3 regions of the Shewanella sp. BJSY2023SW005 genome follow, and region 2 is predicted to be linked to each of the others. Evidence: predicted binding sites of a transcription regulator. Region 2 holds the regulator's gene; each other region holds the start of a gene.

Evidence for each region. The regulator sigma-54, encoded in region 2, starts transcription at its own class of promoters, with help from an activator protein. The targets are predictions, from matches to a motif close to GTTGGCACGNNNNTNGNNT.
Region 1: the regulator sigma-54 is predicted to act here: its motif matches at 4,389-4,407, upstream of ACMHXI_RS19185 (TorF family putative porin).
Region 3: the regulator sigma-54 is predicted to act here: its motif matches at 8,965-8,983, upstream of flgF (flagellar basal-body rod protein FlgF).

The regions. Positions count from the first base shown of each region.
Region 1 is NZ_JBKORJ010000061.1:12,387-23,167, reverse strand. It holds gene ACMHXI_RS19205 (CHASE domain-containing protein) at 1-438, shown strand, start outside; gene ACMHXI_RS19200 (response regulator) at 435-866, shown strand; gene ACMHXI_RS19195 (putative bifunctional diguanylate cyclase/phosphodiesterase) at 879-2,606, shown strand; gene rimK (30S ribosomal protein S6--L-glutamate ligase) at 2,688-3,593, shown strand; gene ACMHXI_RS19185 (TorF family putative porin) at 3,617-4,309, opposite strand; gene ACMHXI_RS19180 (HU family DNA-binding protein) at 4,577-4,849, opposite strand; gene ACMHXI_RS19175 (hypothetical protein) at 5,022-5,417, opposite strand; gene ACMHXI_RS19170 (DUF4240 domain-containing protein) at 5,537-6,046, shown strand; gene ACMHXI_RS19165 (hypothetical protein) at 6,053-6,358, opposite strand; gene ACMHXI_RS19160 (DUF3016 domain-containing protein) at 6,641-7,165, shown strand; partial or broken gene ACMHXI_RS19155 (GGDEF domain-containing protein) at 7,162-8,896, opposite strand; gene ACMHXI_RS19150 (hypothetical protein) at 9,015-9,326, opposite strand; gene ACMHXI_RS19145 (TraB/GumN family protein) at 9,374-10,261, shown strand; gene ACMHXI_RS19140 (chemotaxis protein CheD) at 10,307-10,781, shown strand, end outside.
Region 2 is NZ_JBKORJ010000023.1:25,120-35,900, reverse strand. It holds gene ACMHXI_RS06335 (calcium/sodium antiporter) at 1-269, shown strand, start outside; gene ACMHXI_RS06330 (KpsF/GutQ family sugar-phosphate isomerase) at 300-1,277, shown strand; gene kdsC (3-deoxy-manno-octulosonate-8-phosphatase KdsC) at 1,277-1,828, shown strand; gene lptC (LPS export ABC transporter periplasmic protein LptC) at 1,825-2,385, shown strand; gene lptA (lipopolysaccharide transport periplasmic protein LptA) at 2,372-2,905, shown strand; gene lptB (LPS export ABC transporter ATP-binding protein) at 2,902-3,630, shown strand; gene ACMHXI_RS06305 (RNA polymerase factor sigma-54) at 3,726-5,189, shown strand; gene hpf (ribosome hibernation promoting factor) at 5,221-5,508, shown strand; gene ptsN (PTS IIA-like nitrogen regulatory protein PtsN) at 5,511-5,954, shown strand; gene rapZ (RNase adapter RapZ) at 5,951-6,805, shown strand; gene ACMHXI_RS06285 (HPr family phosphocarrier protein) at 6,792-7,067, shown strand; gene mgtE (magnesium transporter) at 7,151-8,515, shown strand; gene ACMHXI_RS06275 (hypothetical protein) at 8,634-9,017, opposite strand; gene ACMHXI_RS06270 (molybdate ABC transporter substrate-binding protein) at 9,185-9,976, opposite strand; gene ACMHXI_RS06265 (OmpA family protein) at 10,166-10,781, opposite strand, start outside.
Region 3 is NZ_JBKORJ010000053.1:301,149-311,929, forward strand. It holds gene ACMHXI_RS17165 (flagellin) at 1-264, opposite strand, end outside; gene ACMHXI_RS17170 (flagellin) at 480-1,301, opposite strand; gene flgL (flagellar hook-associated protein FlgL) at 1,397-2,602, opposite strand; gene flgK (flagellar hook-associated protein FlgK) at 2,614-4,539, opposite strand; gene flgJ (flagellar assembly peptidoglycan hydrolase FlgJ) at 4,560-5,570, opposite strand; gene ACMHXI_RS17190 (flagellar basal body P-ring protein FlgI) at 5,596-6,687, opposite strand; gene flgH (flagellar basal body L-ring protein FlgH) at 6,698-7,372, opposite strand; gene flgG (flagellar basal-body rod protein FlgG) at 7,385-8,173, opposite strand; gene flgF (flagellar basal-body rod protein FlgF) at 8,185-8,928, opposite strand; gene flgE (flagellar hook protein FlgE) at 9,095-10,459, opposite strand; gene flgD (flagellar hook assembly protein FlgD) at 10,514-10,781, opposite strand, start outside.

The sequences.
Region 1 (10,781 bases), on a different contig from region 2:
AGCAAGCAGTTGCTGCAGGACACCTTCAGCCTGGTGGCTCCGCCAACCGGGTTCAAGCTGGTTATCTTGTCTGAAATGCCTGTTCTGACCACGGCCAGGGTGCCGCTGGAGTTGGTATTTAGAAACCTGTTCAGCAATGCCATCAAACACCACGACAAGGGGGAGGGGGTACTCAGCGTCAGCAGCGAGCGCCAGGGCGACTATTATTGTTTCTGTGTTACCGATGACGGCCCTGGGATAGCGGCCAAGTTTCATCATAAAATTTTCGCGATATTCCAAACGCTTAAGCCTAGAGATGAGGTAGAGGGCAGTGGCCTGGGGCTCTCTTTGGTGAAAAAGTCGGTGGAAAATATGGGCGGCAAGATCTGGGTGAAATCGGAAGGGCGTGGTTGCAGCTTTTACTTTACCTGGCCGGTGCACTTCAAGGAGGAGTCATGAGCCAAACTGCCGGATATAAGGAAGTCACTATTCTGTTGGTCGATGACGATGATGTCGATTACATGGCGGTACAACGGGCAATGCGGCAGCTTAGACTACTGAACCCCTTGGTCAGAGCCAAAGATGGTTTGGAGGCCTTGGAGATGCTGAATGATGGTCGGGTACATCATCCTTATCTAATCTTACTGGATCTCAATATGCCGCGGATGAATGGCTTGGAGTTTCTCAGCCATATCCGCAATGACCCTGCATTGTCTCTCTCAGTAGTCTTTGTGCTGACCACCTCAAGCGCCGATGAAGACAAGGTAGAGGCTTATAAGCATCATGTGGCCGGCTATATGGTCAAACATGAAATAAGCGATGGTTTTTATAATATTTTCAATATGCTGGAAAGCTATTGGCGTATTGTTGAGTTGCCGGAAGCCTGAGGGATGGAAAGCATGAATCTGCTGTTGATCGATGATGATGAGATAGACAGAGCCGCTATCATCCGCGCCCTGGATCAATCGTCACTGGCGTTCAAGGTGATGGAGGCCAACTGTGCCCAGAGTGGCTTGGAGTTCGCCTGCCAGCAGCGTTTCGACGGCATACTGCTCGACTATATGTTGCCCGATGCCAATGGCCTGGAAGTATTGAGCCGCCTCAATGAATCGGCCGGAGAGCAAACCGCGGTAGTGATGATCTCCCGTTATGAAGACGACAAGCTGGCGCAGCGCTGCATCGAGTTGGGGGCGCAGGATTTTCTGCTCAAGGATGAAGTCAATACCAGCCGCTTGACCCGTGCCATCCGCAATGCCAAGCAAAGGGCTTCCATGGCGTTGGCATTGCGCCAAAGCCACGAGAAACTCAAAGAGCTGGCCGAACATGATTCCCTGACCAAGCTGGTCAATCGTTACGGTTTTGAGCTCTGCCTGAATCGTACCTTGAGTCAGGTCAAGCGTCATCAGGACATGCTGGCGGTGATCCTCTTGGATCTGGATGATTTCAAGGGTATCAACGACACCTTAGGGCACCAGGTGGGGGATATCCTACTGGTGGAAGTGGCCAACCGTCTCAGTGCGGCGCTCAGGGAAGGGGATCTCATTGCCCGTCTCGGCGGCGATGAATTTGTAGTGCTGGTGACCGAGTCGGAGAATCGTTACTTCCCGATGGCGGTGGCCAACAGGCTGCAAAGGGCCTTTGAAGAGCCTTTCCCTCTGGGGGAACATGATGTGCTTATCGGTGCCAGCATTGGCATTGCAGTGTACAGCGATTCTGTCTGTGACAGCTCTGAGCTGCTCAAGTGTGCCGACATTGCCATGTATCGCGCCAAGAAGGTGGGCCGCAACCAGATCCAGTTCTATTCTGAAGAGTTGGCCAGAGAAGTCAGGTTTCGCAACCGCATCGAGATGGGCCTGAGAACCGCGCTGGAGCGGGATGAATTCAGGGTCTTTTATCAGGGGAAATTCGATGCGATTTCTGGCGAGCTGTTGGGAATGGAGGCCTTGCTGCGCTGGCAACATCCTGAAGATGGGCTGCTGGCGCCGGACAGTTTCCTGCCGATAGCCGAAGAGATAGGCCTGGTAGATGAGATAGGCGAGTGGGTGTTGGCACAGGCCTGCGCGCAAACCGTCAAGTGGCTCGCCATACTCGCTCCGGTAGGCAAGCAGTTATCTGTGGCGGTTAACCTGTCACCGTCGCAGATCATTCGTGAAACCCTGTATCAGACCATAGTCAGGGTATTGCAGCAAACCGGGCTACCGGCTTCGCTGCTGGAGTTGGAGCTCACCGAAAATGCCTTGATAGAGGAACCGCTGGAACTGGCCAAGGTACTGGAGCGGATAGCTGCACTGGGAGTTGTTTTCTCTCTGGATGATTTTGGCACTGGCTTTTCATCCCTCGAACACATCAAGTACTTTCCCATCAATGTGCTGAAAATCGACAAGAGTTTTGTGGCTTCGGTCGAACAGGATGAACGCGGCAAGCGTCTGTTGTCGGCCTTGATCAACTTTGCCAACGGCTTTAACGTGGTGTCAGTTGCCGAGGGCATAGAAACCGAGGCGCAGGCGCAGTTTTGCCGTGAGCGGGGCTGTAACCTGCTGCAGGGGTATCTCTATTGTCGGCCAATTCAGCCCCAGGATTTTGAAACCCAGCATATTTTACCTTTGCTGGCCGAGGGGGATGTTTGATTTTACTTGCCTATTGGCAAGGGATAGTCAAAGATGCCACTTCTTTTGCTGGGCCATAACTCTTTGGCGGATCACTCAAACATGAAAATCGGTATTCTCTCTCAATTTCCCGAGCTCTATTCTACCCGCCGGCTGGTGGAAGCCTGTGAGGGACGTGGTCATCAGGCCAGGGTGATCAATCCACTCAACTGTTATATGAACATCAACTCGGTGCAGCCCAGTATCCATCTTGAAGGTGAAGAACTCAGCGGTTTTGATGCCATTATCCCGAGGATCCATGCCAGTGTGACTTTCTATGGCTGTGCCCTGGTGCGCCAGTTCGAGATGATGGGGGTGTATGCTGCCAATGACTCTATCTCCATAGCCCGCTCAAGGGATAAGCTGCGGGCACTGCAGTTGCTTTCCCGTAAAGGGGTGGGTATGCCGGTCACAGGTTTTGCCAGCAAGCCGGATGATATTCCTGATCTCATCGCCATGGTGGGTGGTGCGCCGCTGGTGATAAAGCTTTTGGAAGGCACCCAGGGGATAGGCGTGGTGCTGGCCGAAACCAAAAAGGCCGCCGAGAGCGTTATTGAAGCCTTTCTGGGGCTTAAGGCCAATATTCTGGTGCAGGAATATATCAAAGAAGCCAACGGCAGTGATATTCGCTGCTTTGTGGTGGGCGACAAGGTGGTTGCGGCCATGAAACGTCAGGGCCCGGAGGGGGATTTTCGCTCCAATCTGCATTTGGGCGGCAGCGCCGAGAAAATCAAGATTACCCCTCAGGAGCGCAAGACAGCCATTGATGCGGTCAAGGCGATGGGGCTGGCTGTTGCCGGAGTGGATATTCTTCGCTCCGAGCGTGGCGCCTTGGTGCTTGAAGTCAATTCAGCTCCGGGTATTGAAGGTATAGAGTTGACCACAGGTATCAAGGTGGCCGAGCCGATAGTGGAGCATATCGAAAAAATGGTTGCTGCCCGTAAACGCAATCGTCCTGTCATCGCCTGATTGCGCCTCGGGCTTTCCCATCCTTAGAATTCGAACTCATAGACATAGCTGAGCACTATCTTGGCATCGTCGTCCGGCAGATCCGTATCGGCCACCATAAAGGAGACTGAGCCTATGCCGGTTTCCTTGCTGATGGCCAAGTGGTAGTCGGCGTAGTCGGAAACCCCGAACCAACTCTGCACCACATCACCGTCTGAATAACCATAGTGTGCCGTCAGCGTCACGGTTTCCGTGATGGGATAGCTGAACCCGGCGTGGATATAGCTCAAATCCTTGTTATCCAGTGGCGCAGCGGCCACGTCATCACCGGCGTTAACCACCTTGGCATAACCCAACTCAAACCACTTCCAGCTGAGAGTCAGCGCCAGCTCACCAAAGTCGATATCGCCTTCGGCATCCGGGTAGCCATAGTAGAGATAGCTGATGTCATAGCCAAAGTCTTCGCCTATGCTGCCGGAGTAACCACCGTAAAAATCGAGCTCGTAACTGGTATCGTCACCAAAGTCGACATTGGAGGCCCAGGTTCCCAGGTAAAAACCCGAGTCGTGGCTATAGTCTATACCGCCTTGAACGGCGACAGAGTCATCCGTCTGGGTGGTGCCGCGCCACAGATAGTTGGAGGCGGCACCTATATTCCCCGATACAGCGGCCTGGGCTTCGCCGGCCACCAACAACAGACCTGCAATAACTGACAGTGAAAACTTGGTGTGTTTCATTCTCATCCCCTCGATGGTTTGGGTTCTGGAGCCGGGCAAGCTTGACCGGTGCAGATACTCGTTATTGTCTGTGCGGAATGAGCGAATCCTGTGCCAAGTTTAAATAGGCATTAAATACATGTGGTTAGCTTTTGAGTGTGAGGTAGGTTAAGGAAATGTTGCATTTCGCTGGGGCGGGCTGCACTTTTTTTGTGCAATGGAGTGTTAGGAACCTCAGGCAATAAAAAAACGCCTCAATATGAGGCGCTTTCATCCGTGAAAAGCGGCTTAGTTGACGCTGTCACGCAGTGCCTTGCCGGCCTTGAACTTGGGAATAGTGGCGGCAGGGATTTGGATCTCTTTACCGGTTTGCGGGTTACGACCAGTGCGGGCTGCACGGGTTGAAGTTTCGAAAGAGCCAAAGCCTACGATGGAGATTTTAGTTCCTTCTTTCATGGCATCGGTCACCGCTACTTCGAACGACTTGAGTGCGCGGGCAGCTTCTGCCTTGGACAGGTTGGCGTGTTCTGCCATTTTAGCGATCAGTTCAGTTTTGTTCATCTGGAGCGTCTCTTCTTTCCGTCGATAAGTTATTATTGCCCATCTAACATGCCATAAGGTTTTTGGCTTGAAAAGGCCTTTCAGCGGGCTTCTTGGGCTTTATCCGCTATTTTTTAACCAAAAAGACACAAAATTGTGAGCCGGTCGCCGATTTCCTTAAATTCAGTGCGATCTAGTCAGACTTTTCCTGCTGCAAAAAGCGCTTGGTCCTGCCGGAAAAAGCCACCCAATACTGGAATAACAGCAAGGCCAGCAACACAGCCGCCAGCGGCAGCAAGGGGATATTTCGCCCTGCCAGCTCCAGTTTGACATCCTGCGGCGTAATCTGCAGTGCAACCAAAGCCGTAGTGGCAAATGCCATGAGTCCCAGAGTCTGAATAAAGAGATAGATACGCAATGCCCACAATGACCAGGATGTGCGCATTACTATGCCTACCAATACAGGGATGACTCCCAAGGTAAACAGATCCACAGCGCCGGTGCTGATGGTGCGCCACAGTGCTACCACAGCCAGTACCAGGTAGAGGATACAAAGCAGTACCAATGGTATTGGTCTTGAAATGGACATAAATGACTCCTGTGAGAAATTGGCCTAAGTCTATGGAAAGCCCTGGGGGGAGTCCAGCCGGATTTTAATCGCTTTTTGCGGTAAAATAACCGCCGACATTTTTGGCAGGATAACACTCAATGACAGAAGAGCAGTTTTGGGAGCTGGTCAGCCGCGACTATCCAGAACAGGACCAACAACAACTCCAGGCGCGTTTGACCGAAAAACTGCAAGGTCTTAGCGATGATGAGCTGGCAGAGTTTGATAAACACTTTGCCCGGCAGCTCAGGCTGAGTTACAGCTGGGATCTCTGGGGAGCTGCTTACATCATCGCCGGAGTCGATTCAGATTATGGTTTTGCCGAGTTTCGCAACTTCCTGGTGACTCTGGGTAAGGAGCGTTATCAGGCGGCCTGCAATGCAGCGGATTCGCTGGGGGAACTGGATGTTTGGCCGCAGCTGAATGGCTATGCTTATCCTTTTGTTGAGGAGATAGATCTGCTGGCCGGCCAGCTATACGAGACCCGTACCGGGAAAGAGTTGCCTTTTGTGCCTTCGGGGCTGAGTCAGCCCAAGGGTAAACGTTTCAACGATCAACCCAAGGCATTGCGCAAGCTTTACCCCAAGCTCAGCGCCCGTTTCCCTTTCTAAGCAGGCTTAGTCGTTGCGCATCTGCTCGCACTGAAAGCCTTGGCGGCGGGAGTCGAAGCGGCAGTAGCTGCCACACTCCCAAGGTGCCCCCTCCGAGGCCTGGGACTTCTCGATGGCAAACGCCTTACAGCTGGCATAGTCGCCAAAATCGTCCTCTTTGATATAACGCCCCGAATCGAAGCCATGGGTATAAATGAAGGCGCTCCAGGTTTCCGGCCCCTTGGGTTTGGCATCCTGATTGATGGCGACGAGAACAATTCCCAGGGCGGTAAATAGTCCCAAGGTAATCAGCAAAGACGGCGAGAATTTCACTGGCACTCCTGTTGTGACTGGTTTTTTTAGCACTGCTATTAGATTACTTCCTCGGGCCTGACTCAAGCAGCCTTGTGTTAAAGCTTGTTGGGGCTGCTACAAATTGATACTCAGGTTAACGCATTTTTGTGGGTGGCTATGAAAAATAACAAAATAAAATAATCACTTATAACAGGATGATGTTCGCATATTAGTTTTGCGTTAAGCCCGGATTCAGGTTAAATTTTATACTCTGAGTTTGAACCAAATGCATACTGACATTCGCTCCCAAAGGAGGCTGATATGAAAATCAGATATCTGTTACTTGCAGCAGCCCTGACCTCTGGCTCGGCGCTGGCGGCCGACAAGGTCGATGAAAACCCGGTTACCGAGTCGGGTAAGGTAAAAATTGAGTGGCAGTCACCCAAGGATTTTCGGGACATCAAGTCTGCCAGCGAGCTGCAATCCCGTTACGAAAAACGTCTGTTCGAGACCTTGACCAAAGCCTTGGATAAAGACGTTTCCTCATCTCTAAAAGACAACCAAAAGCTGGAACTGACAGTCACAGACGTGGATTTGGCCGGCGATGTGCGGCCTACCTTTGGCGCTACCGCCAACGATATACGTGTAGTCAAGAACGTTTATCCGCCCAAGATAAGCTTCAGTTATCGCTTGTTGGAAGGCGATCAGGTGGTCGTTGCCGGCGATGAAAAGCTGACTGATATGCAGTTTCTCGACCATGTAGACAGAATTAACAGCGACAGCTTCCGTTATGAAGAAAGAATGCTGAAAGACTGGTTCCAGAAAACACTCAAGCCTAAACTCTAAGCCGTCTTCGGCATCTTCAGCAAGCACAGCCCTTGAGTGCTGTGCTTGGCCTGTTTTTTTGCCAGTGCACACAAGCGGGACAACTGATGCTCGCTGGCGTCCAGACTCAATGGCGGTGGCAGTATTCCGACGCTGAGGCGCAGTAGCGGTTGAAGGCATTCCTGCCCTTGTCTGTCCTGTGCAAACAAGTGTTGTCTTTGCCAGTGCTCGTCACTGAAAAACTGCCTCTTGCCCTGTTCAAACTCTGCCAATATTTGCTGACAAACCCCGAGCAGTTGCGGCTTTGTGCCTATCATTACGAAATCATCCCCACCCACGTGGCCGATAAATTGCGCCTTGCCGTATTGTCTGAGCAGGCCGGCGACTGCCCTTATCACTTCATCACCGCGACTGAAGCCGTAGATGTCGTTATAGGGTTTGAAATGGCATAGCTCAAAATAGGCCAGATAGAAATGCTGTCGCAGTTTGCGCAGCCGTTGCAGCTCTTCCTGAATGGGCACATTCCCGGGGCAATTCAGTCAATGGGTTGGCGTGGCGCGCCGTCTGTATTCTGTGTTCAGTGATGCGCTGCAGCAGCTCGCGGGTGTGGCCCAGACCGATGAAGTCGCCCTGACGCAGAATAATGAATTCCTGCGCTATTTCGGTACCAGGCTTGGCGGTGAGTTTTTGACTCACCCGCGACAGCGGCGTGGCCGCATCGACCATAAGCACATCTTTGTCCATGAGCTCTGTGACCGCTTGGTGCTCATGAAGGGCGCGGCCATAGGGCCGGGAAAACAGCTCCATCAGTCGATGGCGATATACTAGCCCCAAGGGTTGTTTCTGCTCCAGCACCACTATGCACTGAAGCTCTGGCTGGGAGAGAAAGCGTTCGCTCAACTGCTTGAGTTCGGTATCAGAGCAGCAGGTTTGTGCCTGATGGCACAGGCTCTCCGCTGCCTCGTTGTATCTCGGTTGTTCCTGCTGACGAATGGCGAGATAGCGGGTCTGCAATTGCCTATCAGGTTGCGCCTCGGGTCTGCCAAGCAAAAAGCCCTGACAATAGGTGATCCCGAGCTGACGCAGTATCGTCAGCTCGGCTTCTGTCTCTATGCCCTCGGCGATGACTTTACAGGTCAGGCTTTGGCACAGTTCTATGATGGAGCGGACAAACTCCTGTTTAACCGGAAACTTATCTATCTGATGGATAAAGTGGCGATCAATTTTGACATAGTCGGGCGAGAGTTCTGACCAGAGGCGCAGGCCTGAGTAGCCGGCGCCAAGGTCGTCGAGTGCGGTCAGAAACCCTTGATTGCGGTAGTGATCCAGACAGGCTTTGAGCTGATCTATGTCATCGGCCGGGTATTGTTCCGACAGCTCTATGACCACATTGGATGGTGCTATGCCGAACTGTTGCAAGAGTTTGAGTGTTTGCCCCTTGGGATGACTTGGATCCAGCAGTGCCTTGGGGGAGATATTGATAAACAGCTTGCCCGGCAGTTGTCTTTGTTGGAATTGCGCTATGGAGACCCGGCGGCATAAGGTCTCCAGCTCGGAGAGGCGCCCCAGTCGTTCGGCGGTACTGAACAGATGAAATGGAGAATGAACGCTGCTGCCGATAGGGCCGCGGCTTAGGGCTTCAAAGCCATGAATACTGTTGCTGTCTATGTTGATAATCGGCTGAAACAGTGCGGTGATATCCTCTTTATCCAACACACTTCTAAGCTCAGCAATCCTGTCTATGGCCATCAAACTGCAATACCTCACCAGGCCCCAAATCGGATAGAGTCTAGGTGTTGCAAGTGACACTAAGATGACAAAGCCGGGCTTGACCCGGCTTATCGGAGTGATTTTGCAGTTTGAACTCTTGCTATTTACTCTGCTGTTTAAATTTTTGTAGGGTCTGCAGCAAGACCGCCAGTTTCGGCAGCAGCGCCTCCAACTGTTCCGGGGTGGGCGCCGTTTCGGCTTCAAGATCCGCTACCGCCTGTGCCAGCTCCTGTACATAAGGGAGGAAGCGATTACTGCATGTGGTAAAGCCTTGCTCTTGGGTAAATACGGCAGAAAACTTTCCATGGCCGGCCTGTTGCAGCTGATCCAGACGGTTATCGGCATCGACAGCCTGACGGTAAGCGGTCTGCAGATTGGCTTTCAGTTGCTCAATGACCTTGGTGTATGGCATAACAGCCTCTAACTGGTGAACTTTGGCTGAAATTATAAGGAACAGGGATGCGCGCAACAAGTCGACTGCTGTGGATCTTCTTCGGATGTGGCTTGCTTTTAAGCGGTATGGCCCAAGCAAGAGATGGCGACAAGCCGCCTTTCCATCAGTTGGAGTTTGCCGGCAAGACGGCTTTTCTCATGGGCTCAGTGCATGTCGGCAAGACCGACTTCTATCCACTGCCAAACCAGATAGAGCAGGCCTATCGCCACGCCGGTGCTCTGGTGCTGGAAGCCGATGTCCGCGATCCTGCGGCGCAGCAGTTGCTGCAGAAGTATGGCTTGAAGGCCGCAACACCTGATGAGGAAACCCAGACGCTGCTGCAGGGATACTGTGGCGGCAAGCCTTTGTGCCGGCAATTGGCTATGATGTCCCCCTGGTTGCAGTCGGTACAGATCAGTATGCAGCGCTTCGTGGAGCTGGGTTATCAACCCAGCCTGGGTGTGGAACAGTATCTGTTGGATGGGGTCGGTGACAGACCCGTGCTGGAGCTGGAAAGTACAGAAATGCAGTTGGCACTGCTGGACTCGCTGGCGCTGGAGTATCAGTGGAGTATGGTGCGGGAGAGCATTCGCGGTGAAGATAGGGAGATCCAGGCGCTGATCACGGCTTGGCGCAGCGGTAATGAAAAAGCGTTGGCCGAGTTGATGTTGCATCAGCTGTCCACCGAAGGTGAAGACGTATTGCTGGAAAAACTGCTGTGGCAGCGTAACCAAGGCATGGCCGAGCGCCTGTTGAGTCTGATGGCTTCCAATCAGGCGCCACTATTTGTGGCCGTCGGTGCCGGGCATCTGGCCGGTAAAAAGAGCTTACTCGAGTATTTGCATAAAGCCGGAGTCAGCAGCCGTAACTGCTGGCGGCAAAGCTGTGATATACCGCCCGGCGAGGCAAACTGAGGCGCTGAGGTCTATACTTGCTGTGCTTGGACACAGGGAGTTGAGATGCAAGGCATTAGCGAGGCGTACAAGGGGTTTGAAGGAACAGTTCGTCAGTGGGATGAACGTTTTGGCAAGGTGGTTGCCAGGGTCGATCCCGGCGATTTTTATATTACAGGTGCCGATGAGTACATTTTTACCCGCTTGGGGTCTTGTGTGGCGGCTTGTATCTGGGACCCTGTACTCGGCATAGGTGGCCTGAATCATTTTCTGTTACCCGAGCGCAAACTTCACGAAGATTGGCACCAACTGACCAGCTACAGCTGCCGCTACGGCAACTGGGCCATGGAGCAGCTGATCAATGCCATACTCTGTGTCGGTGGTCAGCGACACAGATTACAGGCCAAAGTATTCGGCGGTGCCAGAATGGGCCAAAGCAGTGTGCTGAATGTCGGCCAGTCCAACATAGATTTTGTACTACGTTATCTCGAACTCGAGCAGATCCCTGTGCAGGCGGAGGATTTGGGTGGCCCTTGGCCGC
Region 2 (10,781 bases):
AGAAAGAGGACGACCTGGCCATAGGCAATATTGTCGGCTCCAATCTGTTTAACATACTGGCGGTACTGGCAATACCCGGCCTTATCGCCCCGGGCGTAATCGATGCCGCGGCGACCGGACGCGACTTTTATATGGTTTTGGGCACCAGTTGTGCCCTGGCACTTCTGGTGCTGAGCACAGGCAAACAACGTGAACTCAAACGCTGGCACGGTGCCTTACTACTGATAAGCTTCATCGGCTATCAATACAGCCTGTTTCAATCCCACTAGCGATGAAGGGCAAAAAGACGAGAGACAACTATGGCAGAAGCTAAGCAACTGCGCCAATGGGGCCGCAGAGTAATAGATATCGAGAAACAAGCACTGGACAACCTGTACCAGTTTGTTGATTCCCCCGAATTCGCCCAAGCCTGCGAACTGATCCTCAACTGCAGCGGCAAGGTGATAGTGATGGGGATGGGGAAATCGGGCCATATAGGCAACAAGATTTCTGCCACCCTCGCCAGCACGGGCACCCCGGCATTCTTCGTTCACCCGGGCGAAGCCAGCCACGGCGACCTTGGGGTGTTGAGTGAAAACGATATCGTATTGGCTATCTCCAACTCGGGAGAGTCCAGCGAAATTCTGACCCTGATGCCCGTCATCAAGCGCCAGGGGATCCCTATGATCTCCATGACAGGCAAGCCCGAATCCACCATGGCCAAGCTGGCACAACTGCATCTGTGCATCAAGGTGCCAGAAGAAGCCTGCCCCTTGGGGCTGGCGCCGACCTCCAGTACCACGGCCACCCTGGTGATGGGTGATGCCCTGGCGGTCGCGCTACTGCAAGCCAAGGGCTTTACCAAAGATGACTTTGCCCTGTCGCATCCCGGCGGCGCTTTAGGACGCAAGCTGCTGCTCAAGGTCAGTGATGTAATGCACAAAGGCGAAGAACTGCCGCTGGTCACAGAAGATATCTGTATAACCGACGCCCTCTATGAGATCTCCAAGAAGGGCCTGGGTATGACCGCCGTGGTCAATCAGCAGAAGCAACTCGTGGGTATCTTCACCGATGGTGATTTGAGACGTGTCATAGACGCCGGAGTCAACCTGCGTACTACAAAAATCAGCGACGTCATGACCCGTGATTGCATCACCAGTGGTGACAATATCCTCGCGGCGCAGGCGCTGAAGGTGATGGACGAGAATGACATCAACGGTCTTATTGTCATCAATGGCGCCAATGAGCCGATTGGAGCACTCAATATGCTGGATATGGTCAAGGCGGGGGTTATCTGATGAGTCATCAAGGTTTTTACGGGCCCATAAGCGAAGATAACTGGCAAAGAGCCGCCAAAATCAAACTGCTTATCTGTGATGTCGACGGTGTCTTCTCCGATGGCCGCATCTATATGAGCAACAGCGGCGAAGAGCTGAAGGCCTTCCATACCCGCGATGGCTATGGGGTGCGCTCGCTGCTGTCCTGCGGCATTCAGGTGGCGGTGATCACCGGCCGCAAGTCCCAGATAGTCGAAAACCGCATGACGGCCCTGGGGGTAGACAAGATTTATCAAGGCATAGACAACAAGCTGGAGCCCTATGAGGCGCTGCTTAATCACTATGACCTCGAGCCTGAACAAGTGGCCTATATAGGTGACGACATTGTCGACTTGCCGGTGATGAAGCAAGTTGGGCTGGCGGTTTGCGTAGCCGATGGCCATCCTTGGGTAAGGCAGCACTGCCACATGGTCACTCAGATTGCCGGCGGCCATGGTGCACTCCGGGAGCTGGCGGATCTTATCCTGCTCAGTCAGGACAAATTTGAAAATGCCCACGGAATGAGTATATGAATAGGGTCACCCTGGCCATTATTTTGTTTTTCTCCACTGCACTTATCCTTTACTGGCAGGTGCAGAACAAGCGTAACGCTCAACAGAGTGAGGCGCCTGTGGATGTGGTGCGGCCTGACTTTGTCGCCGATGACCTGCGCTCGGTCAACTTTGATGAGCAGGGCAATGTCGCCAGTAGGGTCGCCGCAGCGCACATGGAACATTATGAAGCCAGTGAAAAGACCTTCTTCAACCAACCGGTTTATCTGGTCTATCCGGACAAGGGCGAGGCACAGTGGCGTCTGTCTGCCAACGAGGGCAGGCTCAATCGCAAGAGTAACCGAGTTGTACTTGAAAATAATGTTATCATCGACGCCATTAGCCCCAATGAACCGATCCAGAGCCTGAAAACCAGTTATGTGGAGCTGGATCTGGACACCATGATCATGACCTCAGATCGCGAGATCCTGATCGAAGGCAAAGACTTTAATATCAAGGGATCCGGCCTGTACGCCGATCTCAATGCTCAGCAAGTGAAGCTGACCAGTCAGGTGAAAGGAACCTATGAAACCAAGTAAGCTTTTTATCGGTGCCCTCTTGTGCATCACAAGCCTGTCGGCAGTGGCCATTGAAGAAGATCTGCTGCAAAAAGTGGAGATCAGCGCCGCCAATCAGTTTGCCGATATCAAAAACAAGCGTGTGGTATACGGCGGGCCTGTCACAGTCACCCAGGGCAGTTTGAAACTGCTGGCCGATGAACTCACGGCTTACACAGAAGACAAGAGTGGCGAGCGGATCCTGGTGGCCAAGGGCTCACCCGCTACCTATACCCAGAAACTGGAAGACGGCCGTCTGGCCAGTGCCAAGGCCAAAGAGATCCACTACAACATAGACAGTCGTATCATGACCCTGCTGGGCCAGGCCAAAGTAGAACAAGACGGCAGCGAAGTAACCGCCGAGAAGATAGTCTACGACATCAACAAGCAGCAGCTGGAAGCGGAAAGCAGCGGCAAAGGCCAAGACAGGGTAACCACTGTTATCCAGCCGGAAAACTATCAGGATCTCAACAAGAAAGAACAGCAGCAGGAGCCGCAATGACCAGCACCCTGACGGCACAGAATCTGGCAAAGAGTTACAAGAAACGCAACGTCGTCAAAGACGTCAGCCTGTCGGTCAATACCGGCCAAATCGTGGGGCTGCTGGGCCCCAACGGGGCTGGCAAGACCACCACCTTCTACATGGTGGTTGGGCTGGTACAGAGTGACAAGGGCCGTATCTTCATTGACGACGACGAGCTGACCCTGGATCCCATGCACCTGCGAGCCCGTAAAGGCATAGGCTACCTGCCACAGGAAGCCAGTATTTTCCGCAAGCTGTCGGTGCATGACAACATCATGGCCGTGCTGCAAACCCGCAAAGAACTCAACAGCGACGAGCGCGAGGAACAACTCGAACAGTTGCTGGAAGAATTCCATATTACCCACATACGTGACAGCCTGGGGATGTCCCTCTCCGGCGGCGAACGCCGCCGGGTGGAAATCGCCCGGGCATTGGCCGCCAATCCACAGTTCATTTTGCTGGATGAGCCGTTCGCCGGTGTGGATCCCATCTCAGTTATCGATATCAAGAAAATCATCGAACAGCTTAAGTCCCGCGGTTTGGGGGTGCTGATCACAGACCACAATGTTCGCGAAACACTCGACGTTTGTGAGCGAGCCTACATAGTCAGCCATGGGCAGTTGATCGCCGAGGGCACACCCGCTGAAATCTTGGACAACCAGCAAGTGCGTGCTGTGTACTTAGGCGAACAATTCAGGCTATAGTTAGGATCATGTCATCCGGTGGCAATTCCGGGTATTATAGTTTGTTATTATTGAATTTTTTCCTTGAAAAATAACGAGTAGGGATTAGCGGTATAATGAAAGCGTCACTCCAGCTCAAACTGGGTCAACAGTTGACCATGACACCTCAGTTGCAACAGGCTATTCGCCTGCTGCAACTGTCGTCCCTTGAGCTGCAGCAGGAAATCCAGGAAGCCTTGGAAGCCAACCCTCTGTTGGAAATGGCCGAGGACAACCAGGATGACGCTATCGACGACAACCACAAGGAAAACGACGCCGGCGAGTTGAGCGCCAAGCAGGAAGATGGTTCCACGGTAGAAACCTCAGAGGCATTGAACAATGAGTCTATGCCGGATGAGCTGCCTATGGATACCACCTGGGACGAAGTCTTTACCGCCGCCAGCGCCTCAGGGCCGGCCATGGGCCGTGAAGATGATATGCCCTTCCAGGGTGAAACCAGCGAAGGTCTCTATGAACATCTGGAATGGCAGAAGAACCTGACCCCGTTTTCCGATACCGACGACGCCATTGCCACCGCCATTATTGATGCCATCGACGAGCAGGGCTATCTGACCCAGAGCACAGAGGAGATCCTCGAAGCCATGGGCAACCCTGAGATTGAGCTCGATGAAGTCGAGGCAGTACTCAAGCGGATCCAGCACTTTGACCCTGTCGGCATCGCCTCCAGAGATCTGCGCGAATGCCTGCTGATCCAGTTGCAACAGTTCAACACCGACACCCCACATCTGGCCGACGCCCGCTTGTTGATTGACGAACATCTGGATCTCATTGCCGCCCGTGACTTCCGCACCCTGATGCGCAAGACCAAGCTCAAGGAAGATCAACTGCGTGACGCCATCAACCTTATCCAGAGTCTCAATCCCCGCCCCGGCTTGCTGGTGCAGCCGATGGACGAGGAATATGTGATCCCTGATGTCAGTGTCTGGAAGAAAAACGGCCGCTGGGTAGTAGAACTCAACCCGGACTGTATGCCCAAACTCGGGATCAATCAGCAGTATGCTGCCATGGCCCGTAGCGCCCGCAGTCAATCAGACAGCCAGTTTATTCGTGGTCATCTTCAGGAAGCCAAATGGTTTATCAAGAGCCTGGAGAGCCGCAACGACACCCTGCTCAAGGTGGCCAACTGTATAGTGCAGTTCCAGCAGGGATTTTTTGAATATGGTGAAGAGGCCATGAAACCCATGGTGCTCAACGATATTGCCGAGGCGGTCGAGATGCATGAATCGACCATCTCCAGGGTCACCACTCAAAAGTATATGCATACCCCTAGGGGAATATTTGAATTGAAGTACTTCTTCTCCAGCCATGTCGGCACCGAAGATGGCGGAGAATGCTCTTCCACGGCGATCAGGGCTTTTATCAAGAAGCTCGTGGCAGCGGAAAACCAGAAGAAGCCTTTGAGCGACAGCAAGATGGCGCAACTTCTGGCAGAACAGGGAATCAACGTTGCAAGACGCACCATAGCCAAGTATCGCGAGGCTATGATGATACCACCGTCGAACCAGCGTAAGAGTTTATAAATCCACAGTTGGAAATTGGAGGAATCTTTCTATGCAAATCAACCTGACAGGACATCATATCGAGATCACCGACTCACTGCGTGACTACGTGGAAAGTAAGTTTTCTAAACTTGAACGCCATTTCGAACAGATCAATAATGTGCACGTTGTGCTCAATGTACAAAAACTGCAACAGATAGCCGAAGCCAAGATCCACCTCACAGGCGGCGAAGTCTATGCAACTTCTGAACATGCCGACATGTATGCCGCCATCGACGTTCTGATTGATAAATTGGATCGTCAGGTCATTAAACACAAAGAAAAGCTGACAAAACACTAACGATGGAACTGAGTACCATCCTGCGGCCGGAGTGCACTACCTGTGCCACTCCGGGCAGTAAGAAAAAGGTACTGGAGCTGATTAGCGATCTCGCTAGCGCCCAGTACCCCACCCTTTCCTCTCAAGCGATTTTTGAAAGCCTTTTGGCCCGCGAAAAGATGGGGAGCACAGGTATAGGTAATGGTATTGCGATTCCGCATGGCAGACTACCGGACATTACAGAGCCGATTGCCGTGCTGGTCAAATGCGAAGAGCCTATCGCCTTCGATGCCATAGACAACCAGCCGGTGGACATACTGTTCGCCCTCCTGGTGCCCGCAGATCAATGTCAGCAACACCTGAGTACCCTATCCGCCATGGCTGAAAAGCTCAGCGATAAGGCGATACTCAAGCAGTTGCGAAAATCCAGCGACGAAACAGAACTCTATCAGGTGATCACAGGATGAAACTCGCCATAGTCTCAGGCCGCTCCGGTTCCGGAAAATCCGTTGCCCTCAGGGTACTCGAAGACCTGGGTTACTACTGTGTGGATAATCTCCCCCTGCCCATGATTGGCAGCCTGTTGGAAAACCTCCGTGGCAGCAATGATCTGGTCGCCATCAGCATAGATGTGCGCAATATGCCGGATCAGGAAAAGGTGCTGGAACAACAGTTGGCGGCCTTGCCGGAAAACACCCAACTGACCAGCTTCTTCCTCAACGCCTCCGATAAAGTGCTGCTGAAGCGCTACAGCGAAACCCGCAGACTGCACCCCCTGTCCAAGAGCAAAGTCTCACTACAGGATGCCATCAAGCTCGAAGGCAAGCTGCTGGAACCCATGTCGAAACTGGTGGATCACTACATAGACACCTCGGCGCTGAACATCTATGAACTCAGTGACACAGTGCGGGAAATTCTGCTTGGCAGTGTCGATAAAGAGCTGGTGATCAACTTCGAGTCGTTCGGCTTTAAGCATGGTATGCCTCAGGAAGCCGACTTCATGTTTGATGTGCGCTTTCTGCCCAACCCTCACTGGGAGCCGGCGCTCAGGCCACTGACCGGGCTGGATGAAGCTGTGCAGGAGTTTCTCAGCCGCCAGCCACTGGTGAACAAGTTTATCTGGCAGATAGAAAATCTATTGGAAACTTGGCTGCCGCACCTGGAACGCAACAACCGCAGTTACCTCACCATAGCCATAGGCTGCACCGGCGGCCAGCATAGATCTGTCTATGTCGCTGAGCAGCTCGCCAAGCGTTTTGGCAACAGCAAACACAAGGTACAGGCCCGTCACCGGGAGCTGAGTAATGGCAAAGGTTGAACGGGAAGTCACCATAGTCAATAAGCTGGGCCTGCATGCCCGCGCCGCCACTAAGCTGGCGGTGCTGGCCAGCGAGTTCGAAGCCGATATCACCCTGATCCAAGGCGAGAAAAAAGCCTCGGCCGCCAGTGTGCTTGGGCTCTTGATGCTGGAAACAGGTCAAGGCAAGAGTATTCGCCTCATCGCCGAAGGCCCGGATGCCGAACCCGCGATGGACGCTATCTGCGCCCTGATCAACGCCCGTTTCGACGAAGCCAGCTAAAGCCTTAGCGCTGCACTCTTTGTTTCTATAACACCCCAGTCTTGAGGTAACATATCCTCGCTTTGCATCACAGGGGGAACTGCATGCCAATAGAAGCGCTCGACCAAGAGCTGACAGAACAACGTCTTACTCAACTAAACCAAGCTCTTAGCAGTGGTATGTTCGTGCATGTGCGCGACATGCTACAGCGAATGACGGCTTCGGATATCGCCTTTATTCTCGAATCTTCACCGCCGCGTACCCGTCAGGTACTCTGGCAACTGGTGGATCAGGAGCAGAGCGGCGAGATCCTCGAAGAGCTGGGTGAGGATATGAAAGACCAGCTGATCAGCCTTATGAGTCCTGAGCGTTTGGCGCGAGCGACCGCGGGTATGGATACCGATGACCTGGCCTATGTGCTGCGAAGCCTTCCCGATACCCTCTACAAGCAGGTACTGCACTCCATGAGTGCCCAGGACAGGGCCAGGGTCGAACAGGCGCTCTCTTATCCGGAAGACAGCGCCGGTAGTCTGATGAACACAGATACCGTGACCCTGAGGCCTGACGTCAATGTCGATGTGGTGCTGCGTTATCTGCGCCAAAGAGGCGAATTGCCTGAAGCCACTGATACCCTCTATGTGGTGGACAGGCGCGACATATTACTCGGCGGCGTCAAGCTCTCCAGCCTGCTAACCTGTAATCCCACCGCCGGGATCCGCAGCATAATGGATCCCGAACTTGAGAGCATTCCCGTCACCATGCCGGACAATGAAGTGGCCCAACTGTTTGAACGCCACGACTGGGTCTCGGCGCCAGTGGTCGACAGCGAAGGCCATCTGCTTGGGCGGATCACCATTGATGACGTGGTGGACGTTATCCGTGAAGACGCCGAACACTCCATGATGGGTATGGCGGGGATGGACGATGATGAAGACACCTTCGGCCCCGTGTTCAAGAGTGCCTTTCGCCGCTCCCTATGGCTGACCTTCAACCTGTTTGCCGCCCTGCTGGCCGCCTCGGTCAGCAATATGTTTGAAGGCACGCTGGAAAAATTCGCCACTATAGCAATTCTGATGACCATAGTGCCCAGCATGGGCGGCGTTGCCGGCAACCAGACACTGGCGCTGGTGATCCGCGGTATCGCCCTCGGCCACATAGGCCAGAGCAACTCCCGCTGGCTTATCGGCAAGGAATTAGCCATCGGCTTTCTCAATGGCCTGTTGTGGTCGGCGCTGGTATTCACTGCCGTGTGGATCTGGAAAGGCGATCTGGCACTCGGCGCCCTTATTGGCGGCGCCATGTTGATCAATATGACGGTAGCCGGTCTCGCAGGTGCCAGTATTCCGCTGATCCTGAAAAAGCTCAATGTAGACCCTGCGCTGGCCGGCGGCATGGTGCTGACGACTGTGACGGATGTAATAGGCCTGTTCGCCTTCCTGGGATTGGCGACTCTCGTTTTAATGAGCTGAGGCTCAGGTTCTAATGGGCTGAAGGCTTGGTGTTGATAGCCTGAAGCTCTGGCCTTGATGAATTGCAGAAATAGCAGAGGGCGACCAGGTTCGTCCTCTGACTGTGGAAAATAGCGGGTCAGTCTTTAAGCCAGTGCACCTTGGGTTCATCCTGTTCACAGAAGACAGAGACACACTCATTGCGGCTCACCAGTAGATATTCCTGCAACTTGAGATTGGCGCTGGCCATAAAGCCGCTGCGTTCGGCCTCCTGGCGATACCAGCCACCGTTGGAGATACGGAACAACCAGCCATTGGAGAGGCTGCACTCGGTCCAAAACTCCATCAGATCGCCTTCATCCAGCATCCGACAGCCAACCACAGAGTCAAAGTGCACCAATGCCCGGCAGCCCTCAACACTCAGTTCAATATCCAAGCCCTGACTGTCATAACAAAGGCGGATAAATCTCACCTCGTCGCCGAGATAATCTGTCGCTATCGGTAAGCCTTTGGTTTCGAGCATGCTCCCCCCTGACAAGGACATAATGCCCTACTTTAGAAGGATAATAATTGCCCGTGCAAGCTGATTTGGCCAAAAAACGTGAAATACCTATAAAGAGAGTGCGAGTCAGTTCAGAGCAACTGACTCGCATATCTCCAGAGTAAAACCCGCTTCCGCCGGATAGAGATTTAGGGCTTAAGCGGTGCTTCAAAGCCATAAGAGGCCAGAATGGATTGTCCCTTGGGAGACAGAATATACATGGCCAGTGGCCAGGCGGCAGAGTCGGCCTTATCCAGCACCAGCATGCCATAGTTGGCACCCACTGCCAGCGACTCGGGCAACGCCACTATCTTGAGATCAGGCACTTCTTTCTTGGCCAATACGGCATTGGTGCAGTAGGTTAAAAATACATCCGCCTGTTTGTTGGCCATCACCCAGCCATAGGGATTTTTGCCTTTCGGCGCCTTGGCACTGTCGGCGCCACCGGTCAGCTTGAGAGCCTTGGCCGCCAGTTTGGCCTGACTACCGGGCTTGATAGCTTCGGCGCGGTCAAACACCTTGAAAGCATAGTCACCGGCAGGGTCGGCCTTGGGAGTGGAGGTGCCCAGCTTGATCTTGCTGTCCAGCAGAGTATCCAGCATATTCTCTGTCGTCAGAGGAACATTATCTTGCGCCAGGGCGCACAGGCGGTTACGGGCAAACATCACCACAGGCGCGCCCTTGCCTTCCTGCATCAATTTCTGTGGGTGTTTCATATTGGCCGAAGCAAACAGGTCGACCTTTTCGCCCTCTTCAATTCGGCCTCTGAGCAAGCCTGAAGGGGCAAACTGGGCATTGACCTTAACGCCGCCATCGGCCTGATAACTGGCGATAACATCCGTCATGGCGGTCTTCAAACTTCCCGCGGCCCTGAACTCCAGATCCGCCGCCTGAGAGAAGGCGGGCAGTAACAGGGCGAGTAAGCAGACGCTCTTTTTCATTTATTTTTCTCCGGTGTATAAGATACAGATGCCGCTAAACTCAACCAAACCGCATCACAAATCAACGCACCACGGCAAAACTTGTCATAAATTCCCCTCAAGATCACGCCACCTGACAGGGAAAACCGAAGAAAGGGACAATTTGACCCAATAAAAAGGGCCGCCTAAGCGACCCTTAAACTTAAAATCTTAGCCGAGAGGACTAAGAATAATCTCTACCCGACGGTTCTGTGCCCGTCCCTGAGGGGTGGCATTGGAAGCGATTGGGCTGGCCTCACCTCGGCCTTGGGTCAATACCCGCTGTCCGGATACACCTTTACGGATCAAGTAATTACCAACCTCACTGGCGCGAACCTGTGACAATCTCAGGTTGTAGGACTCAGAGCCACTGCTGTCGGTATAACCCACTACATTCAGTTGAGTCTTGTCATATTCCTTGGCCACCAGCACTACGCTGTCCAATACCCGCATGGCGCCGCTACTGAGATCTGTCTTATCGACCTGGAAAGTCACTTCATTGGGCATGTTGAGCACTATGGTATCGCCCACCCGGGTCACACTGACACCGGTAGACGCCAGTTGCTGACGCAGCTTGGTTTCCTGCACATCCATGTAATAGCCGATACCACCGCCTACGGCAGCGCCGGATGCTGCCCCGATCAGGGCACCCTTGCCCCTGTCGCTCTTGCTGGAGGAGGCCACACCTATGGCCGCGCCGGCTACGGCACCTATCAATGCTCCGTTGGTCGCCTTGGCAGTCTGTTGCTCATTGGTATAAGGATTCACAGTGGTACAGCCAGTTGCC
Region 3 (10,781 bases), on a different contig from region 2:
CATGTTGGTCTGCTCCTGCATCGCACCTTCAGAGATCTGGGCGATGGAGATAGCGTCGTTGGCGTTACGCATGCCGACTTCAAGACCTTGCACCTGGCTATTCAGGCGGTTAGAAATCGCCAGACCTGCAGCATCATCTTTAGCACTGTTGATACGCAGACCACTTGACAGACGCTCCATTGAAGTAGCCAGGCTACCGTTGGAGATGTTCAGGTTTTTCTGAGCTTTCAGTGATGTTACGTTGGTGTTTACTGTAATAGCCATAATGATTTCCTCTTTACCTGGCTTGGAAAACTAGCCTGTCTTCGTTTGAGCCAGGCGGGTCTTACTGGTTACAGTATCTTTAACGGCACCCCTGTTTTGATCTTTAGTCATTTTTTTCAAAAAATCATCAATTCTTCTTAACTCAATGATTGTTTGAGAAAAATAATATCGCCAGTGGTGATGAAACCACTGACGATATTGCCCTTACCACTCGATTAGCCAAGCAGAGAAAGCGCGACCTGTGGCAATTGGTTGGCCTGTGCCAACATGGCGGAACCCGTTTGCTGCAGTACCTGGTTCTTGGTCATGGCCGAAGTTTCCTTGGCAAAGTCCACATCCACGATACGGCTCTTGGCATCGGCAACGTTGGCCTGAGTGTTGGCACTGTTGCTGATATTGTGGGCCAAACGGTTTTGCACCGCGCCCAATTCAGCGCGCTGGGTATCTATATTCTTGATGGCGGCGTCAATCTTGCCAATGGCAGAGTCACGACCGGCAGAAGTCAGCACCGTCAGCGCATTTACCGACATTGATGCGGCATTATTGGTTTTGACCGTCACTGTCACGTCTTCACCGTCTTGGTGACCGACCTGGAACAGCTTGCCACCGGAGAACTCACCAGTCATCAGCTTGGTGTTACCAAAGGCTGTGCTGTTACCAATAGCGGTGATCTCATCACGCAGCTGATCCATTTCATCTTTCAGCGCCTGCAGATCGGCGGTGCTATTGGCACCGTTTTCAGACTGGATGGCCAGGTCACGCATACGTTGCAGCATATTGGTCTGCTCTTGCATCGCGCCTTCGGCAATCTGGGCGATGGAAATCGCGTCGTTGGCGTTACGCATGCCCACTTCCAAGCCGCGAACCTGAGAGTTCAAACGGTTGGAGATAGCCAGACCCGCGGCATCATCCTTGGCGCTGTTGATCCTAAGACCACTGGACAGGCGTTCCATAGAGGTCGCCAGGTTACCACTGGATATGTTCAGGTTCTTCTGTGCCTTCATCGAGGTCACGTTAGTATTAACGGTAATAGCCATGTTGAGTTCCTCTTCCTAGTTTTAGCGCCAAGACTCGGAGCTTGGCTAAATTTGTTAACAATTTATCTGACAGACGGGTAGGTCTTTGCTTTCTGTTAAATAAAGTCAAACAGGGAAACAGAACCCACTCTGCTGAACACATTTGAAACGGCGTTCAACGCCAGCTGCTGTTTTTGAAACTCGGTTATCGCCGAGGCGTAATCGAGATCTTCCAGCAGTGACAATGCCGACTTATTCACCAGCTCTTCCTCTGTATGATTGGAGCTGTAGCTTTCGAGGCTTTTGAGATTATTCCCGGCCCCCCCTCTGGCCACACTGAGCTGATTCAAGCCGCTATCAACGTTATTCAATAATTGTGCCAACTCAGCTTTCCCCTCCGGGGTATTGACCCGGTTGGGATCCTCCAGCAGATCGATTGCCTGCTGAATGGTATCGAAAATAGGTACCTCGGCATCGGGCTCCATGGTGAAGGAATCCCCGCCAGCCGGCGTACCGTCCAGCTTCACCTCAATGCCATTGAAACTCACGGGATTACTGGCATCGAAGTTGGTCACATTAGCCACCGCAGTGCCGCCCGAGTCCAACACTTCCAAATCAACCCCACCGGCACCATTGTCGGTAAAGTTAAAGGTGTAGGTATCGGCCACATGGGCCGCGGGGTTATCTATCTTGGCGCTGAGCACCCTGAAGTCCCCGGTTTGAGAGGCCAAATAATTGACGCCATAGTCACCCAAACCATTGGGCACCCTCATAAAGGCCGAGTCCCCCGGGATGTTGGTGCCCATGGCAACCCCTTGAGCCACCAAGGCGTCACGAACGCCGCTGTCACCGCTGTAAACCATGTTGCCGCTGGCATCAAAGGCAAAGGGTTGATTGTCTGTGCTGAATCCGGAGAACAGATAGTTACCAGACTCATCCTGGGTATTGGCAATACTCAAGAGTTCATCCAGACTGCCGCGCAGCTCGTCGGCAATCATTTGCCGCTCTGACGGTGCCAGGGTGCCATTTACTGCACGCAACATCTGCTCTCGAATGCTGGTAACCAGAGTTTCGGCACTGCCGAGCTTGCTTTCCGCCATCGACAAATGATTCTTGCTGTAGTCCACATTCTTGAGATACTGCTGCACCAGCGCGTTTTGCTGATAGAGATTGTCTATGCCGATAGCCGCCACAGGATCGTCACCGGCAGTGTTGACCTTTTTACCGCTGGAGAGCTGCTCGAGGATCCTGTTGGTATCCGTTTGCTTCTGCAGAATGCTGTTTAAGTTCTGCTGGTACATCTGTGAAGTTGAAATACGCATCTCTCAAGCTCCTATCGAACCGAACTGAACAAAGTGTCGAACAGGGTATTGGCTGTGGTCATGATCCGTGCCGATGCCTGGTAGGCCTGCTGGAACTGCATCAAGTTGGCCGCCTCTTCGTCCAGGTTAACCCCGGATTCCGACTGCACCCTGGCATAGGCCTGGTTGTAAATGGCCTCCGCCGAACCGGCCCTCACCTGGGCGGATTTGGTTTGACTGCCAATATCCAGCTTGGTCTTTTCAAACACATCTCCCAGGGTCGACTTACCATTGTTCATTATCTTGCTGTCACTGAGCTTGGCCATGGCCACGGCATTGGTGTTATCCCCCGGCGCAAAGCTGAGATCAAAAGTGAAACTCTCACTGCCGCCACTGCTGCCATCAACTTCGAAGGTAAAGCCAAAGGCGCTGATCTGCGGCGGAGTGCCCGCAGCCGTCCCGGTTGCCAAAGAAGCGCCGTTGACATCAAAGACTTCATAGGTAGGCGGATTGACACTGGTATCCAGGGTGAATGTCAGCTCACTGTCAGTCACGGGGAAGTTAGCCGCGCTTCTGTCATCTATGCTGACCAACTTCACTGAAGTGCTGCCTGAATTACCTGTCCCGGCGGTGATTTTCGGCGCCGCAGCGGCAATCCCCTTGGGATCTGACATCACTACACCTATGTTGGCTGCCGCATTCGCTGTTGGCCGTATTTCAAACCTGTCACCGGCGGCCATGGCACCGGCGTCGATATTGATACTGAAACCGTTGGCGCCTTCCAAAGTGTTGCCGTTGAGCGTCAAGTTGGTCACGGCTCCTGTCTTCATATCCTTGAGTTCATAAGTACCGGCGCTGGTATAGTTCAGCTCATAACTGCTGCCGGACAGGGCGCCGACATCATCGATATTAACGCTCAAGGAAGCTGTGCCCGGATTACCCGAATAGGCGCCGACACGGCCGGCGGCAATCACAGGGTCATTGATATCGGTAAAAATAGGTTGTCCCAGCTCGCCATTGAGATCGAAACCCTGGGACTGCATCTCGTTAAAGGCATCGGCAATCCCCAGCGCCAACTGCCCCAGCTCATGGCTGGCGGGCATCAGGGTGTTGTCACGAAAATCAAATAAGGCGCCCAGTTGACCACCGAGCTTGGCGGGGTCTGCCTTTAATTCACTGCCACCAAGGCTATAGGTCAGCTCCGGCTCGTTGGGGAAGGGGTCACCTGTGGTCACGCCCATGGTCATGGCCACTTCACCGGATACCAGCATAAAGGAGCTGCCCAACATGATGGAGCGGGCACCGTTTTCCAGCGGGATCACATTGACTTCGGCATATTGGCTCAATTCCTGGATCAGGGCATCTTGCTTATCCAGCAGCTGCGCATCGTTACCCGGCGTCTTCATCAGTTCAAGATTGATCTGCGCCATCTCTTTACTGATCTCATTGATCCTGGTGGTAATGCTTTCAATCTGATCATTGGTTTGCTGCACCTGACCACTCAGATGGCTCTGCATCTGATTGAGATTCTGCGCCAGTTGCGAGGCCGAGTTGAGCACAGAGCCGCGGATCCCCAGATCAGAGGGCAGGTCAGCCAGGCTGTTGAGGCCGGAGAAAAAGTCATTCAATGAGGCTGGTACCGCCTTGCCTATCTGGGAAAACAGCTGATCCAGCTCGCTGAGCTTGGTGTAACTGGCCTCGGCGGCACTGAGCCCTGTTTGGCCGATACGCAGCTCTCTGGCGGCATAATCGTTGTAAATACGCTTAACTTCCTGCACATAGGTACCTGTGCCATAGAAGTTATTGCCAAGACGCATTGAGGTGGAGGTGCCTTGAATTGCCACCTGACGGTGATAGCCTTCGGTATTGACGTTGGCAATATTGTTACTGGTCACCCCCAATTGTGATTGGGCGGCCAGGATCCCGCTGCGGGCTATACTGAACAGATCCATAGACATGGGTTATCGCTCCTGCACCTTTACTGGCCCGGCTTTGAGCCGAACTCCTGCAACAATTGGCCAAAATCAGCCTTGATGGTATCCAGCACTTTCATCACCTTGTTGGCATATTGAGGATCCGTGGCGTATCCCGCCTCGGCCAGTGCCTTGATAAATTCGCCGGGATTGGCGGCCATCTTGCGCGCCTGGCTATAACGATCGTTGTCGGAGATAAAGCTGACAAAGTCGTTAAAGCTCTGCTCAAAACTGTCATACACCCGGAAGTCCGCCTTTTGCCGCACAGCTGTGCCCTGCTCATATTCCAGGGTCGACACTGCCGCTTTCTCGCCCTGCCAACGCCTGTCGGCCTTGATGTTGAACAGGTTGTTGCTGGACTCGCCTTTATGGCCACGGACCATTTTCTGGCCCCAGCCGGTTTCCAGAGCCGATTGCGCCAGCAGCACTTCGGGTTGAGTCCCCAAAGCATCGGCAGCGGCCTTGGCATGGGGATAAAGCTGTCTGACAAACTCTTCCTGGCTGCCAATTGCCGGCCGCGCCTGCCGCCATGACGGCAATACTTTGCCGCTCAAGACCTGCTGCAGGCTGTCATTGCTTGGCAGCGCGGATGCTTTGGCCGCTGCAGCTTCAACACCGGATATCTTCTCCGTCTGGCCGCCGTTTAAGGCCGCGACGCTGCGGTTATCGACATCACCGCGGAGCACTGAGGACGGGGTAATGTCCGAGTTTTCAGGTGACAACTGCTGCACCATGAGATCCGCCAGCCCCAACATGCCTTTGGAGGACAGCTCCACCGACATCTGCTGATCGTGCATCTGCTCGTAGAACTTGGTGTACTGGCTGTTCATCGGGCTGTCGGATTCAAATATCGCATTGGCATCACGCATGCTTTTCATCAACATCTGCACAAAGATGCCTTCAAACTGCTGCGCGACTTCCTTGAGCGCCGCCTTTTGATCCTGCTGCGCCTGGGCTCTGAGCTTGTCCAGCCCACCGAGATCCAGAAATTGCGAAGCATCAGCCATTTTGTTCATAGTCGATAAACCAATGTGCCATTAATCAGATGATGATGAGTTCACCATGCAAAGCCCCTGCCATTTTTAAGGCTTCGAGGATGGCCAACACATCCGATGGCGCTGCGCCGACCATATTCACCGCCCGCACCAACTCATCGAGGGAAGTGCCCGGGTTGAACATAAACATACGTCTATTGTCCTGAGCCACATCTATGGTGCTGTTGCTGGTCACTGCGGTTTGGCCACCAGCCAGGGCGTTGGGCTGAGAAACCTGAGTCGCTTCGGCAATGGTGACGGTAAGGCCGCCATGGGTCACAGCCGCCGGCAGGAGTTTTACGTCCTTGCCGACCACTATGGTGCCGGTGCGGGAGTTGACTATCACCTTGGCCGATTCATCGGCAGGCTCAACCTGAATATTTTCCAGGGTGGCCAGAAACGATACCCGCTGCGACACATCTCTGGGGGCACTGACCTGAATGGATGAAGCATCAAGCGCCCGTGCCATACCCGGGCCGAGTAAGCCATTAATGGCATCGGCGGTGCGCTTGGCGGTGGAGAAATCGGCTCTGTGCAGGTTAAAAGTCAGGTGATCGCCATTACCGAAAGGGCTGGCCACTTCACGCTCGACTATGCCGCCGTTGGGAATGCGGCCCACGGTTGGCGTGTTCTGGATCACCTTGGAGCCATCAAGCCCCTCGGCGCTGAAACCGCTGACCACCAGACTGCCCTGGGCGATGGCGTAAACATTGCCGTCCACCCCTTTAAGGAAAGTCTGCAGCAAAGTACCGCCGCGCAGGCTCTTGGCTTCACCCAGGCTCGATACCGTCACATCCAGGGTTTGTCCCGGCTTGATAAAGGGTGGCATATCGGCATGCACTGCCACCACGGCAATATTCTTGATCTTGGGCCTGAAGTTATCCGGCAAATTGATGCCGAAATTCTTCAACATGGTCTTGAAGGTCTGCTCCGTGTAACGGGTCTTCTCCCCGGTGCCCGGCAAACCGACCACCAGACCGTAGCCTATCAACTGGTTATCCCTGACCCCTTGGATATCGGCGATATCCTTGATGCGCTCGGCCTGTCCAGGCAGGGAAACCAGCAAACAGGCAAGTGCCATGATTAATTTGATTTTCATGAGCTTATCCTCAGAAAGGCCACCAGTCAGAGAGGAAGAACTGGCTCAGCCAGCCCACCTTTTGCGAATCGGCAAAGGTGCCGGTACCGCTGTATTGAATACGGGCATTGGCGACTTTGGGCGAATCTATGGTGTTCTCGGGAGTAATATCCTGCGGTCGAATAATGCCGGTTACCCGGATAAACTCGTCGCCATTATTGATGGTGATCCACTTTTCACCGCGAATAACCAGGTTGCCATTGCCCAGCACCTGCATCACATTGGCCGAGATCTGCCCGGAGAGACTGTTGCTCTGATCGGCATCGGCCTCACGATTGGTATCCATGCTGTCGCCGTAACGGAAATCCAGCGGATTGCCCTTGATGGTGACATTGCTGCCGCCCATATAGAGCGGGTTCACCGACATGTCCGAGCCTTTCTTGATCTTGTTACCGACGCTTTTCTTCGCCTGGGTCGACTCCACCAGCACCACAGTGATGATGTCCCCTACCCTGTGCGCCCGCAGATCCGAGTAAAGCGAAGACGCCTGGCTATCCTGATAAATAGAGCCGGTCGGCGCTATCCGGGTCGGCGGTGCTTCGGGATACACAGGCGCATAATAGGGATCATCGGCTATGGGTTTATTCTGGGTAGCAGTGCAAGCCCCCAGAAACAAAGCCGGAATGATAAGGAACAAGGGTTTCATCACATCACCTCATCACAGATTCTGGTTCACGTAGGCCAGCATCTGGTCTACGGCCGAAATGACTTTGGAGTTCATTTCGTAGATCCGCTGACTCTCAATCAGGTTAACCAGCTCTTCGGTCACGTTAACGTTGGAGGTTTCCAGCGAGCCCTGACGAATGGAGCCCAAACCGTCAAGCGAAGCCGTGCCCTGAATTGGGGTACCGCTGGCGCCCGTCTCCAGATAGAGGTTTTGCCCTATGGGATCCAGGCCGGACGGATTGATGAAATCAGAGATGGTCAGCTGGCCCACCACCTGGTTTTCGGCGGCGCCCGGGGTTTTAACCGACACTTCACCTTCGGCGGAAACGGTAATACTGGTGGCATCGTCCGGAATGGTAATGGCAGGCTGCAGCACATAGCCGGCGCCGGATGTCACTATCTGGCCGGTATCATCCAGAGTGAACTGGCCGTTGCGAGTGTAGGCAGTGGTGCCGTCCGGCAGTTGGATTTCAAAGAATCCCGGGCCTTCAATCATCATGTCCAGCGCGTTATCTGTGGTTTGCAGATTCCCCTGGGAGAAAATCTTCTGGGTGGCCACTACCTTGGTACCTGCGCCCAGGTTAAGGCCATTGGGCAGCTTGGTGTTGGAAGCACTGATACCACCGGCCTGATTGACCGTCTGATACAGTAAGTCTTCAAATATCGCCCGGCCCTTTTTGTAGCCTATGGTGCTGGCATTAGCGACGTTATTTGAAATCACCGAGATGTCTGTTTGCTGGGCATCTAGCCCAGTCTTACTTATCCATAACGCGGGATGCATATCAATTACTCCTAGCTAATGCGCATCAATGAAGCGGACGACTTGTCGTTCTCTTCTGCGGTTTTCATCATTTTTACCTGCAGCTCAAACTGACGTTGCAGCTCAATCAGGTTGACCATTTCATCCACGGCATTGACATTGCTGCCTTCCACAGCGCCACTTTCCACATTCACAAAGGGATCGGCGGCGGCCGGATTGCCGTCCAGAGTGCGGAACAAGCCATCTTCACCGCGCATCAGGTTCTGATTGCCCGGGTTGACCAGCTTGATGCGGCCCACCTCTTCAATCACCTCGGCGGTTGCGCCCTGGGGACGAATGGAGATGGTGCCGTCGGTGGCAATCTGGATTTTGTCTATCGGCAACGGCAGCACTATCGGGCCGTTATCGCCCATTACCGGGTTGCCCCTGTCGTTACGCAGTAAACCTGTGGTGTCAAAACTCAGACTGCCGGAGCGGGTGTAGGCCTCGCTGCCATCGGCTGCCTGCACCGCAATCCAGCCTTGATCTTTGATGGCTATGTCCAGATCCCGCCCGGTCGATTTGATAGGGCCGGACTGAAAGTTAGCCGAGGGCGACTCTGTCATGGCAAACACCCGGGTCGGCAATCCTTCACCGAAGGCTTGCATCGCACGGGCCTGAGCCATGTCTGACTTGAAACCATCTGTGTTGGCATTGGCCAGGTTGTTACCCCGAACCGCCAGCGCATTCATGTTTTGTTTGGCGCCAGTCATGGCGACATAGAGAAGTTTGTCCACCTGCTGCTCCGTCAATCTTTTTACCTATTCAGGTAAAAGCAAACATCGTGCCAATAAAATGAGCAATCGAGCGCAGTGACAACAGAAGAACTTCAGTGACTTGGGAGTGTGTACAGGGAGAAGCGGCAAGACATTGCCGTAGCGGCAATGTCTTGCGCTGGAAGCATTAGCGGATCTGCAGTACTGTCTGCTGCAGTGTATTGTTCACTTCCAGAGTACGGGAGTTGGCCTGGAAGTTACGCTGAGCCGAAATCAGGTCCACTAGCTCAGTGGTCAGGTCGACGTTGGCCTGTTCCAGCGTTGAGGAACGGATACTGCCGAACACGCCACTGTTGGCCTCACCGGCCAGCGCTGCACCTGAGTCCAGGCTCGCTTTCCAGGAGGTGTTACCTACCTGGCTCAGACCCTGTTCATTGGAGAAACGCGCCAGTGCCACCCGCGCCAAAGGCACGGTCGAGCCATTGCTGTACTTGGCTGAGATCAACCCGTCTGTACCCACTTCCACATTGGTCAGACGACCCACAGTCACCCCATCCTGCGTCAATTCAGTGGCGTTGAACTTTTCCGAGAACTGGGTCGGGTTGTTGAAGTCTATGGTTATTGTCTGGGTTCCGTCCGCCGCAGGGCCGAGAACATTGGCACCGCCAACACCCAACTGCTCTGTGGTGATCACCGCCGGATCTGAACCTATATAACCGCCGACATCGTTGAACTTGAGCACGGCGCCAGTCCAGCCACCAGCAGTTTGCGCTGTGCCTGTGCCATCCGGGTTACCGTCACCATCAGTATCTGTCTGATAGCTGCCAACGGCGCCGCCGCCCAGATTAACCGGCTTGTCGTCGATGGCATAGTAAGCCACCCAGTTACTCTCGCCCGTGTAGGCGCCATTGTCCGGACGCACAAAATAGGTGGTCAAGGTGTGGGAGTTACCCAGGGAGTCATAAATGGTCACTGCGGTTGAGTTGTTGAAAGTGTCTGACTTGGATGGGTCAAACAGCGCCGGATCTTTGGTGGCCTGGGTGGAATCCAGGTTCATGCTGATGCCGACATTATTGGTCTTCTGCGGGCTACCGGCAGTATCCGGGATCTGCACCGGCTTGGTAGTGGTCAAACTCACAGAGGTGGAGTTGCCGTCTTTATCGACAGGGAAGCTCTGCAGGAAGTTACCTGCGGCATCGACCAGGAAACCGTTTTCATCACGCTTGAAGGCACCGGCGCGGGTGAAAGAGTAATCCTGACTGCCCACATTGGGAGAGGTCACGAAGAAACCGCCACCGTTGATCGCCAAATCCAACGCATTGTTGGTGGAGTTCAGGTTACCCTGGTGGAACTGCTGCGCCACCTGAGTGGTGGTCACACCGCCGCCCACTGTGGTTCTGCCGTTGGAGAAAATCGAGCTGGCGTAAACATCGGCAAACTCGGCCCGGGATTCTTTAAAGCCGACGGTATTGACGTTGGCAATATTGTTGGCTGTGGTATTGAGATCTTTCTGCGCCGCAGCAATCCCACTCAGAGCAATGTTAAAAGACATAATTCACCTCATGATTTTCAGATACTGTCCGGCGCAGCCGGGGCAGAAACAGAATTAAACTTCGGAAACAGCCAGCACGTCGGCCAGTCTGATCCCGCCAATACCTCTTAGGTTCAACACGGCGCCACTGGCCGAGTTGAGCGATACACTGGTCACGTGGGCATAGGCACTGACAATAAGATCCTGGGACTTGCCATCGACAACCCCGCTGGCCTTCATGGTGTAGATACCGGCCTCAACGGGTTTACCGTCCTTATCCAAGCCGTCCCATTCCACGTCTATGTTGCCGCCGGCACTGCCATCCACATCAAAGGTCTTGATT